DNA from 2 places in the Alkalimonas cellulosilytica genome. Region 1 is predicted to be linked to the other one. Evidence: riboswitches for the same ligand, from Rfam matches in the RefSeq annotation. Region 1 holds a riboswitch; the other holds the start of a gene.
What was found. Region 1 has a riboswitch for cyclic di-GMP ahead of QWY20_RS09940 (DUF3718 domain-containing protein). Riboswitches for the same ligand answer to the same signal wherever they lie in the genome.
Positions count from the first base shown of each region.

Region 1 (5,327 bases):
ATGCTGCAACAACGCCGGCACGATACCTTACCAGCGGCCTTTGCCAGTTGGGACGATTTATTGCAAACGGCGGTGGTGCAAAGCTATAGCGATCTGACCAGAGGACAGCAAGAGCTGAGTGAGCTTAGTTGGGGTGAGCAAAACAGGGCGCGTTTCTGGCACCCCCTGGCCAGCGCCGTGCCGTTTTTAGGCCATTATCTGAATATGCCAGCCGATCCTTTAGCAGGTGATAGCCATATGCCTCGGGTGCAACGGCCTGGTTTCGGACAGTCGCAACGCATGGTGGTTGCTCCTGGCTTTGAGCAGCACGGCATACTGACGGTTCCGGCTGGTCAGTCTGGTCATCCGCTGTCCCCTTTTTATCGGACCGACCACCGCTATTGGCTGCACGAGCAGGAGCTTGCCTTTTTACCCGGGCCAGAAAAATACCATTTACTGCTGCGACCAGCGCATTAACAGTTGACTTTAGCCATCCAGACTGATAAAAAAACAGGATGAAACGCGCTCACACCAACACACTCTTTTTTGTTTTTTTTACCACCCAACCCGGGAGGTAGTGTTGCGCGCGTGCAGAACACCCAAAACCTCCCTCGAAGGGAGGTTTTTTTTTGACCAAACACCGACAGAATGCAACGAGGATGATCCGTCATGGAACTAACTGAAGTACGACAACAAATCCAGCATACCGATCAGGAGTTGCTGCAATTGCTGGCCAAACGGCGCAAGCTGGCTTTGGCCGTTGCCGAGGCCAAAATCAGCCAGAATAAGCCTATCCGCGATCAACAACGTGAAGAAGAGTTGCTGCTACGTTTGATCGAAAGCGGCAAGGCACTGGAGCTGGATGCCCACTATGTCACCCGGTTATTTCATGTCATCATCGAAGACTCCGTATTGCAGCAACAAGCCAAGCTGCAGGGTGAACTGCGGGGTATGCAAGGGCCCTCGGTCAAAGTTGCTTACCTTGGTGGTCAAGGCTCATACAGTTACTGGGCAACGCAAAAATACTTCACCCGCCGGGCAGAGCAAATCATTGATATTGGCTGCGACAGTTTTAATGAAATTATTAAAGCGGTTGAAACCGGCCACGCCGATTATGCTGTGCTGCCCATTGAAAACACTTCCTCAGGCAGCATCAACGAAGTCTACGATTTGCTGCAGCACACCCGCTTATCCATTGTCGGCGAACTGACCCATCCGATAGATCATTGCGTGCTTGGCTTGCCGGGAGCTCCGCTGAATCAAATCCGCCAGATCTGCGCCCACCCTCAGGTCATTGCCCAGTGCAGCCAGTTTTTGTTGGGTCTGACCAATATTAAGGTTGAGTATTGCGACAGCTCGTCCGATGCCTTTCAGCGTGTTCAGCAAAAGCAGGATCCAACCATGGTTGCTATTGGCGGTGAAGCCGGCGGTAAAATTTATGGCCTGGAGGTACTGGCGCGCGAACTTGCCAACCAAAAAGACAACGTCAGCCGCTTTATCGTGGTTGCCCGCAAAGCAGTGTCCGTAGCAAAAGCCATACCCGCTAAAACCACCTTTATCATGTTTACCGGCCAGCAGCCTGGGGCTTTGGTCGATGCCTTAACCGTGCTAAAACGTCATGGTATCAGCATGGCAAAATTAGAGTCCCGTCCTATACCTGGCAACCCGTGGGAAGAAATGTTTTATGTGGATGTGCTGGCCAATGCCAACGACTACGCTATGACCCGAGCGCTGGAAGAGCTAAACCGCATCACCAAATTTATTAAAGTGCTGGGTTGTTACCCCAGTGAGGACATCCAGCCAACCCAAGTAGAAGCTTAAACTAACACACAAAAAAAGGCGCCAAACCGGCGCCTTAAAAAAACAGGGAGGGTGTACAACAATTAGCTATTGGCGCGAGCGCGAATGGCTTCAATGACCGGCGAGCCAGAAAAACCATTGCTTTCAGCCCACTCAATATCACCAGAAGAAGCTACCTGGCTGCCTGGCAACTGACGGATGATAAAGTCAGCAGTATCATTGGCATTGTGGCGAATGGCATGACGTACCAGTGGCAGACCATCACACAGGATACCATCGTACACGTTGCGCAGACGCAAACGGTGATCACTTAAGGTTTTACGTAAATCATTACGGCTATCCGCTGCAACATACGAGCAGATAGACACAGCAAGCTGTTGATCGGCCTGAGCCTGTGAGCTGAACACACCAGTGGCTGCAAGTACAGACGCTAAAGCTACAAATTTCAATTTCATTTTCTGGCTCCAAAAACCGTAAATTAGTCAGAATCCATTCGTCTTTGAATGGTGATTAGCTTGTGCTTGCGAAAGGTCGATATGACGACTGCTGTTGCAGTTCACATTAAGGTCAGGACGACACTTAATGGCAGCCCAGCTATCATGGGAAACATTGTTTCCGTTAGATCTGAAGCTTTGCGTGATCACCCTTTCGGATGTCTTGCCTTTCGAAGTGCGCACATATTAACCAACTCAAACGACTATAGCAATAGCGTCATAAAAATTTCATCGTTTAAACCGGACAGCCTGACGTTTTCAGTCAAAGACTGATCTGCTGTCCCTGAGCAGCAATATCCACAGCCAAACCAAGCGCCGTCATTTCTTGCTGCAGCACCTGTTGCGCTTTGCTTTCGCCATGCACTAACCAGAATTTTGGCTGCCCGCCAATGGCCTTCGCCCACTGCAATAACTCACTTTGCCCGGCATGGGCGGAAAAACCTCCTATGGTATGAACTTTGGCTTTGACCACAATATCCTGGCCGAACAGCTTAATACGTTGCTCGCCGTCAACTAAGCGTCGCCCCAAAGTACCTTGCGCCTGAAAGCCAACAAAAATCAAATGATTGGAGTTTTTCCATAAGTTGTGCTTAAAGTGATGCACAATACGGCCACCATTACACATACCACTGCCGGCAATGATGATGGCGCCTTGTTTAAAGCGGTTGATGGCCATAGAGTCTTCGACCGTTTCCGATAGCTTCAGGATCGGTAGAAACGACGCCAGATCGCGCACATTCTGCTGCTTCAAAATCCTGGTATCATCCGGATCCATGCTATGAAAAAAGCGGTCGTAGATCTCGGTAATGCTAATGGCCATCGGACTGTCCAAAAACACAACTTTTTGTTTGAGTTTGCCCTGATGGTACAACACGCCCAGGTAGTACAAAATCTCCTGTGAGCGACCAAGCGCAAAGGCTGGGATATAGACATTGCCGCCGGCCTCGTAGGCCGCATCGAGCGCTGCCGCAAACTCGGCGACAGTGTGCTCCACATCCTGATGATTACGATCGCCATAGGTACTTTCCATCAATACCACATCAGCATGTTCAATCTGCGTCGGATCGTGCATCAGCACGGTAGCAGGATTGCCCAAGTCGCCGGAAAATACCAAATGCCGCATGCCTTGTTTGCCCTTGAGCCAAAGCTGCACAATGGCAGAGCCCAAAATATGGCCGGCATCGTTAAACTCCAGCTCCAGCCCTGGCATGGGTACCAAGCGTTTGTTGTAAGGCTGCGGTTCGCATAAGTCCACCACCCGCTCAGCGTCGTTTAACTGCATCACCGGCTGGATTTCTTTCTTACCAGCCCGGGCAGCCCGCCTGTTCTTCCACTCCAAATCTTTTAAATACAAGTGCACCGAGTCTTTTAACAGTACCGGCAGTAATTCAGCGGTGCCTTTGGTGCAGTAAATCTTACCCTGAAAACCTTTCGCCACCAGTAAAGGCAATAAACCACTATGATCGATATGGGCATGCGATAAAATCACCGCATCGATGTCTTTTGGCCGAAATTTAAAGCGGAACTTGTGCCACTCACGAATTTGATCGCTGCCTTGCACCATGCCACAGTCGAGTAATAGTTTCTTGTTGTTTAACTCCAGTAAATAGCAAGAACCGGTCACTTGCCCGGCCCCGCCGATAAAGGTGAGTTGTGCATTAACTGGCATTGGGTTCTCCTGGTTTAGTTTGGCTAGGCACGATCTCTTGTTGCTGCTCATAATAGTGCTGGATCTGACCAACACCCAACATGGCCTTGGTTAAATGGTGGTCGAAACGGCGTAACTCAGCCAAGCGCAGCAACCACTCGCCGCCATGACCGCTGTGTAAAGCCACGCTTAATTGTGCTGGCGCTACCAGTTGCTGTTTTTGTGCTGCACGCCAACGGCTAATGTCCCGGTACAAGGCAGAAATCTGACCGGTTCCGGCCGGTAAATCCAATGCAGCTAACTGACGCCAGAACTCGGCTTCGAGCCGAATGCCGGCACGATCATGTTCAAAACGATGCTCCAGCTGCGGCAGCATTTGCAATAAGAGCTCGACCCTGAGTTGACTCTTCGCCAAAGCATTCAACAAATCGGACTCGGCAGAGTGCAGTGGCTGTTGACCTAACTGGCTGCTGAATTGAGCAATGGTACGTTGCGACTGACGCAACTCATCCAATACAGATTGCTCCATCGGTTTATGGTCCATACTGCCAGCCAAGCGGCAAAGCTGCTGCAAGACATGCTGCTGCTCCATGGTTAATGTTTTCAGAGCAAGTGCGGGAATTGCCAGACTGGACTGATCCAGCATCCGCAGTCGATCACTGGGCTGACGGCGGAAACGGCCATTTAACCACAGCACCAGCCGGTCACTGATCGGCCACATCAACAGCACCCCAAGCACGTTGAATAAGGTATGAAACAAGGCCAGACTAAAAGCGGCATGGTGCACATCAAATAACAATTGCTGCAACCACAATAACAACCACAGCAAAGGCTGCAGTAAAATCAATGCGACAACAGCAGTGATGACATTAAAAATAACATGCAGCATAGCCAGCCGCTTGGCCTTGGCGGTGGCAGCCAAAGCAGAAAGAATGGCGGTCGAGGTAGTGCCCAGGTTAGAGCCGATCACAAAAGCAGCCCCCAGGCTAAGAGGTACCACCCCACTGGCAACAGCAGTGATCACCAAGGCAATGACCGCCGCCGAAGCTTGCATCACCGTAGTAAGCAATGCGCCAATCAGCACTGCCAACAACAGTCCAAGCCAGCCGATACCCACCAACCAGCCAAACTCGATATTGACAAAAGCTGCATCAAAGCTGTCTTTTAACAGGCCAATGCCCAAAAACATCAAACCAAAACCCGCCAAGCCCTGACCACTGCCTTGCCAGCCTCGCTGTTTAACAAACGACTTGACCAGGATCCCTATCCCAATCAGCGGCAGGGCGAGCGCATCGATTTTAAATTGCAGACCAACCAGAGCAACAAACCAACCGGTAAAGGAAGTCCCGACATTGCTGCCATAAATGACATAAGCGGCATTGCGCAGTGACAACAGGTTGGCGTTG
Region 1 covers NZ_JAUHLI010000008.1:206,477-211,803, forward strand. The annotation lists gene QWY20_RS09930 (penicillin acylase family protein) at 1-456, shown strand, start outside; gene QWY20_RS09935 (chorismate mutase) at 649-1,800, shown strand; gene QWY20_RS09940 (DUF3718 domain-containing protein) at 1,863-2,234, opposite strand; cyclic di-GMP riboswitch class I at 2,361-2,451, opposite strand; gene QWY20_RS09945 (MBL fold metallo-hydrolase) at 2,536-3,942, opposite strand; gene QWY20_RS09950 (Na/Pi cotransporter family protein) at 3,932-5,327, opposite strand, start outside.

Region 2 (5,327 bases), on a different contig from region 1:
AGGCCAGCGGTCAGGCGATCATCCGTGGTGGTGACGAAGCCGAAGCCCGCGCAAGAGCCACCGAAGATGCGGTGCGTCGTGCGCTGCTCTATGCAGGCGCTTCTATCAGCAGTGTACAACAAGTTACCAATGGTTTACTGACAGAGAGCTCCATGCAATGGCAAAGTCAGGCCGAAGTGCGCCAAATTGAGCTGGTCCGCGAGCAACGTATTGGCCGCACCCTGGAAGTGACTATTCGGGCAGATATTTTTCCTCAGCATGCGCAGTGCCTGGGAGCGAGCTACAAAAAACCACTGTTGGTCAGTCCTTTTCCACTGCGCCATCCTCAACAAAGTGTGATTGGTGAGCTGCAAAGTATTGGTGAAGTCACTGCCAGAAAGGTTTTTCAACAGCTGCAGGGATTATCCAGCAGCTCAGTACCCGCTTGGCTGGACCACCCTGATCTTAGCCGTCCCTTGTCCACCCGTGAGCGCAGTAGTTTACTGCAACAGACCAACTCGGATTATCTGGTCACAGCCATCATTGAAGATATTTCTTTAGGCGAGCGCACCGATATGAACCTGCGATTCTGGTCGGATGCCCGGCGCGAGCGTTTTTTCCATATGCGGCTGCAACTGCAACAGCTAAGCACTGGCAAGATGTTATTTCAGCAGGAATACCGAACCCAGGCTCGCTGGGATTATCGAAAACGCACCAGCATCACCCCACTCGATCACCGCTTCTGGCTCACCAGTTACGGCGAAGCCATCAGCCGGGTGTTGGATGCAGCCGTCATTGATATTGAAGATGCTTTGCGCTGCGAGCCCTTTATTGCTGCCATCACCGAAGTGGGCAATAACAGGATCCAGTTACAAAGTGGCCAGAACGTCGGGCTTAGTCGTGGTGATGAACTGACTATCTTATATCGTCAGCAAGGTATCCAGGGCGATGACACCCGCTTTCGCGTCAGCCCGTTAACCGTCCGTATTACCGAGCTAGGCTTTGATTGGGCTATTGCCGAAAGCATTGGTGAGCGCTTGCTCAGCAATGTTCAGGTTGGGGATGCAGTCACAAAACTGACACCTTGATAATCAATAAAAATGGGTACACCTGAGGTTGCCCATTTATTTTCCCGTCTAGCCCTTTACAGGACTGTTCACTATCTGTACAATCCGCGCCTCCTCCTGGCAAGTCAGCTGAAAAGCTGTACACGCAAAGTCATGGGCCTAACGGAACCTGGTTCTTATGGTCGCCAGACTGCACTTCGCATCTCCTTGCCATGATGGACTATACTTTTTTTGTTGGCTGAATTGCCGAAGCATCGTTTTGTACTCAACTACCGAGGTTCACTCATTATGGTATCAAAAATCAAACCACTCAGTCTGGGTATGTTACTGGCACTTTCTGCCACAGCAGCACAAGCAGAAATTCGCTTCAATGGCTTTGCCTCCATTCAGGCAGGCAGTACCCTATCCAGCTCTGATAGCCTCTATGGCTTCGATAACGAAGTTGATTTTAAAAACGAATCACTGTTTGCCCTACAAGCTCAAGCCGACTTAGGCGAGCGTTTATCCGTCACAGCTCAGTTGATGGGACGTGGTGCCAATGATTTCAAAGCAGAATTTGAGTGGGCTTATTTAACCTACGAACTGAACCATCAGACCCGTATCAATGCTGGCCGCTTGCGCACCCCGTTCTACCGTTACTCCGATTTTATGGATGTGGGCTATGCCTATGATTGGGCCCGGGTGCCAAGATCTGTCTATAACCTCGACTTTAACAATCTGGAAGGTGTTTCACTGGTACGTTTCGGCCAGCTGGGTGAAGTAGACTCAACCTTGCAGCTGATTCTGGGTAACTACAGCGGGACTACGAACATCACCCCGGCTCCTGCTGATATTGATATTGAACGCGTTGCCGGTGCAACCTGGGAACTGACACAAGGTAACTTTACTGCCCGACTGGCTTATTTAACCGGTAAGCTGACCATGGTAGATCAGGATGGTGAACTGTCCGGTTTGTTAAACTTGCTGGTACAATCTGGCTTTGCCGATACGGCCAGCCAAATTCGTATCGAGGATGCTAACAGCGTCTTTATGGGCCTGGCTTTGGGTTACGACAATGGCAGTGTGGTACTTAGTGGTGAAGTTGTGCGAGCCCGGGTGAAAGATACTGTGATCCCAACCCAAAATGGTTATTACCTGTCAGCAGGTTACCGCATCAACAGTTATACCCCTTTTGTCAGCTTTGAACGCCAAGATAATGATGGCAAGGCAGAGATTTATCAGGCATTGTCCGCCGAAAACCCGTTCCGCCCTGCGGTCACCGGGGTAGTGGAAAGCTTTACCACCAAACGTGATACCTGGAATATTGGCAGCCGCTATGATTTCCACCCATCAGCTGCCCTAAAAGTGCAGTATAGCTCACAAAAAGACAAAGTAGCCGATCGCCGTGATCAGTTGCTGTCAGTCGGCATCGATTTGGTATTTTAAGGAGCTAATGATGAAAAAATTATTACTTGCTGCGTTTGCTTTTGCTTCATCTGTCTGCATCGCTGATATTGCCGTGATTGTCCATCCGGCGACTGCTGATACCAGTCTGGACGAAGTATCCAGAATATATATGGGGCGGGCTGGTGGTTTAATGCCGGTCAATTTACCGGAAGGCCATCCACTGCGTGATCAGTTTGAGCAAGAAGTGTTAGGTCGCAGCCCGGCACAAATGAAAGCTTACTGGTCTCGCCTGGTCTTTACCGGCAAAGGCCGCCCTCCGGTAGAAGTCGATTCAGTCGCTGCTAAAATTGAGTTTGTTGCAGCCAACCCAAACAGTCTGGGTTACATCCCTGCCAGTGAAGTGACGGATCAGGTGCGGGTGATTGCCACCATCGCCAACTAAGCTTATGTTTTACTGCTTTACTGATTAAAAATGCCGGCTTCAAGCCGGCATTTTCATTGGATCAAAGCTCCTATCACACCAAAGCAAAGCCACTGGCCCGCTGCACACGCTGCGCTATGGTACTGGCCAGCACAGCGTCATTATCGTAAATCAGGGTAAACCTTGTTTTGGCCCGGGTGATACCGGTATAAAGCAGCTCACGGGTCAATACCGGGCTGCTGTTTGCTGGTAGCAACAATGCCGTATGCATAAACTCTGAGCCCTGTGATTTATGCACCGTCATGGCATACACCGTTTCGACGCCGTGCAACCGGCTGGGCAACACCCAGCGAATGCCGCCTTCACCATCCGAAAACGCTACCCGCAGTACCATGCTATCTTGTTCCTGCATGGCTAAACAGACACCAATATCGCCATTCATCAACTGCAGGTGATAATCGTTGCGGGTCATCAGCACCGGCCGCCCCGGATACCAGGCCTGCCCCTGCGGCTTGATCAGATCATGCCGAGCCAGTAGCTGCTCGATGCGGGCATTCAGCCCTTGCACGCCCCAGTCCCCTTCGCGCACAGCACCAAGCAGCTGAAAATCGCGTTGCAATGCCAAAATCTGCAGCGCAGCCTGGTTACGCTGTACTGGCTTGGCTGCAGGGTCAAACTCAGCCACGGCAGTTAAATACGGCTTATAGCCTGACAGCAACAAGGCTTTCAGTGCATCGCCAAAAGGTGTGGCTGCAAAAGCGGATGTCATGGTCCGCGCCGTGGTTTGGCCCGCTGCAGACATGCTTTGCTGCAGCAAGTGCACCGGGCTGTCTGGCTCAGCGGCTATCGTTTTGATAACCGCTATTGCAGAACGGGCATTTTCAGAAGGATCCATGGTCGCACCAGCTTCAGCCTCAGTGACAGCAGTACCGCCACGATTGACCAGGCTAGCCAACTGATGAATAGCGCCCCCTTCTTTAAAGCGGTAACTGTAACGCAGCATCGCCGTTACCTGTGCGAGCGCCGGGGCATCCTCGGTTGCCACAAACTGCTCTGGCACCCTGGCTGCGCACAAGTCTTGCAAATAGGCCGCTATGCCTGGCCGGTAGTTGCCGGCTTCGGCAAAACGACACAAGTCCCCCAGCACCGAACCCGCTTCCACCGACGCCAGCTGATCTTTGTCGCCCAACAAATACAAGCGGCAATTGGCTGGCAAGGCCTGCACCAGCGCCGCCATCAGTTCTACATCCACCATCGATGCTTCATCCACCACCACCACATCGGCGGCCAACGGGTTCTGCCGCTGATGCTTAAAGTGCCGGCTGTCGGGCCGGGCGCCCAGCAGGCGATGCACGGTTTGTACCTGAGTTGGCAGCAAGGCTTTTAGCTGCTCAGGCTCTGGCAGCGGCAAAGCGCTCACATCCAGCTGCTGCAAACTCTGGGCAATGGACTCATTCAAGCGGGCAGCGGCTTTACCGGTGGGGGCGGCCAGCAGGATCTGCAGTGGTTTTTGCTGCCCGGTCAGCTGAATCCCCTGCAGCAGTGCCAGCAGCTTGATCACCGTAGTGGTTTTGCCGGTGCCGGGCCCACCGGTAATAATGGCAAAGCGACTGCGCAGCGCTAACGCACAGGCGGCCATCTGCCAGTCAAAAGGCATTGCGCGCTTATGCTGCGGGAAAAGCCCCTGCAACAAAGCCCCGACAGAAGCAACGGCCAGCTCCGGCACGGCTTGCATACGGCGGGTTATTTCACGGCCAATCAACTGCTCGTACTGCCAGTAACGGCGCATGTACAGCAGCGGCTGATGCGCACTGCCTGCCAGTACAAAAGGAGCATTGCCCGCCAGTACCAAGGGAGCATTGGCAAATGCTTGCTGATCGTGCAACTGGCAGCTTACCAGGCTGGAGCCTTGCAGCAGCTGTAGCCAATCCTGCAACCGGTAAGCGCTCAGGTACTGTTTTAAGCCGGCATCGGCCTGCTGCCAGAGCTCACTGCGCCCGGGCAGGGCTTGGATAGAGCCCTGCGCCTGATTAGTGCCTTGCGCCAGAGTAGCAGCGATATCCAGACAAACATGGCCGCGACCATTGGCCTCACTGCACAGCAAAATGGCCAGCAGCTCCAATTCGGTCAGCTCTGGCAATTGCCGGTAAAAAAACTGGGCCAGCATCCAATCAAGCTTACGGATAATCCCGGCCTGACTCCAGGCTTGCGCTTGCTGCAATAACCTAGCCCCATTTGAAGTTTCGCCCTGTGCTGTCATGTTCGGTGCTGTCATGCTCTGTGTTGTCATGCAAAGCCCTCCGTCACCGCATCGCTCTGCTGCCACAGGGCATCAGTCATGGTTTCCCCCTGAAACAGTGCATCCAGCTGCTCTATCAATGCCCGCTCTGGCCGATACTGCCATAGTCCGTGCTGGTTGGGCTCGGCAGCACCACGCACAAACCAGTACCAGGCGCCGCCGATATGGCGATCGT
Region 2 covers NZ_JAUHLI010000021.1:15,280-20,606, forward strand. The annotation lists gene QWY20_RS16545 (flagellar assembly protein T N-terminal domain-containing protein) at 1-1,067, shown strand, start outside; cyclic di-GMP riboswitch class I at 1,156-1,244, shown strand; gene QWY20_RS16550 (porin) at 1,335-2,471, shown strand; gene QWY20_RS16555 (type 2 periplasmic-binding domain-containing protein) at 2,482-2,874, shown strand; gene recD (exodeoxyribonuclease V subunit alpha) at 2,948-5,143, opposite strand; gene recB (exodeoxyribonuclease V subunit beta) at 5,140-5,327, opposite strand, start outside.
Region 2: linked by a shared signal. The riboswitch ahead of QWY20_RS16550 (porin) and the one ahead of QWY20_RS09940 (DUF3718 domain-containing protein) in region 1 are both predicted to bind cyclic di-GMP.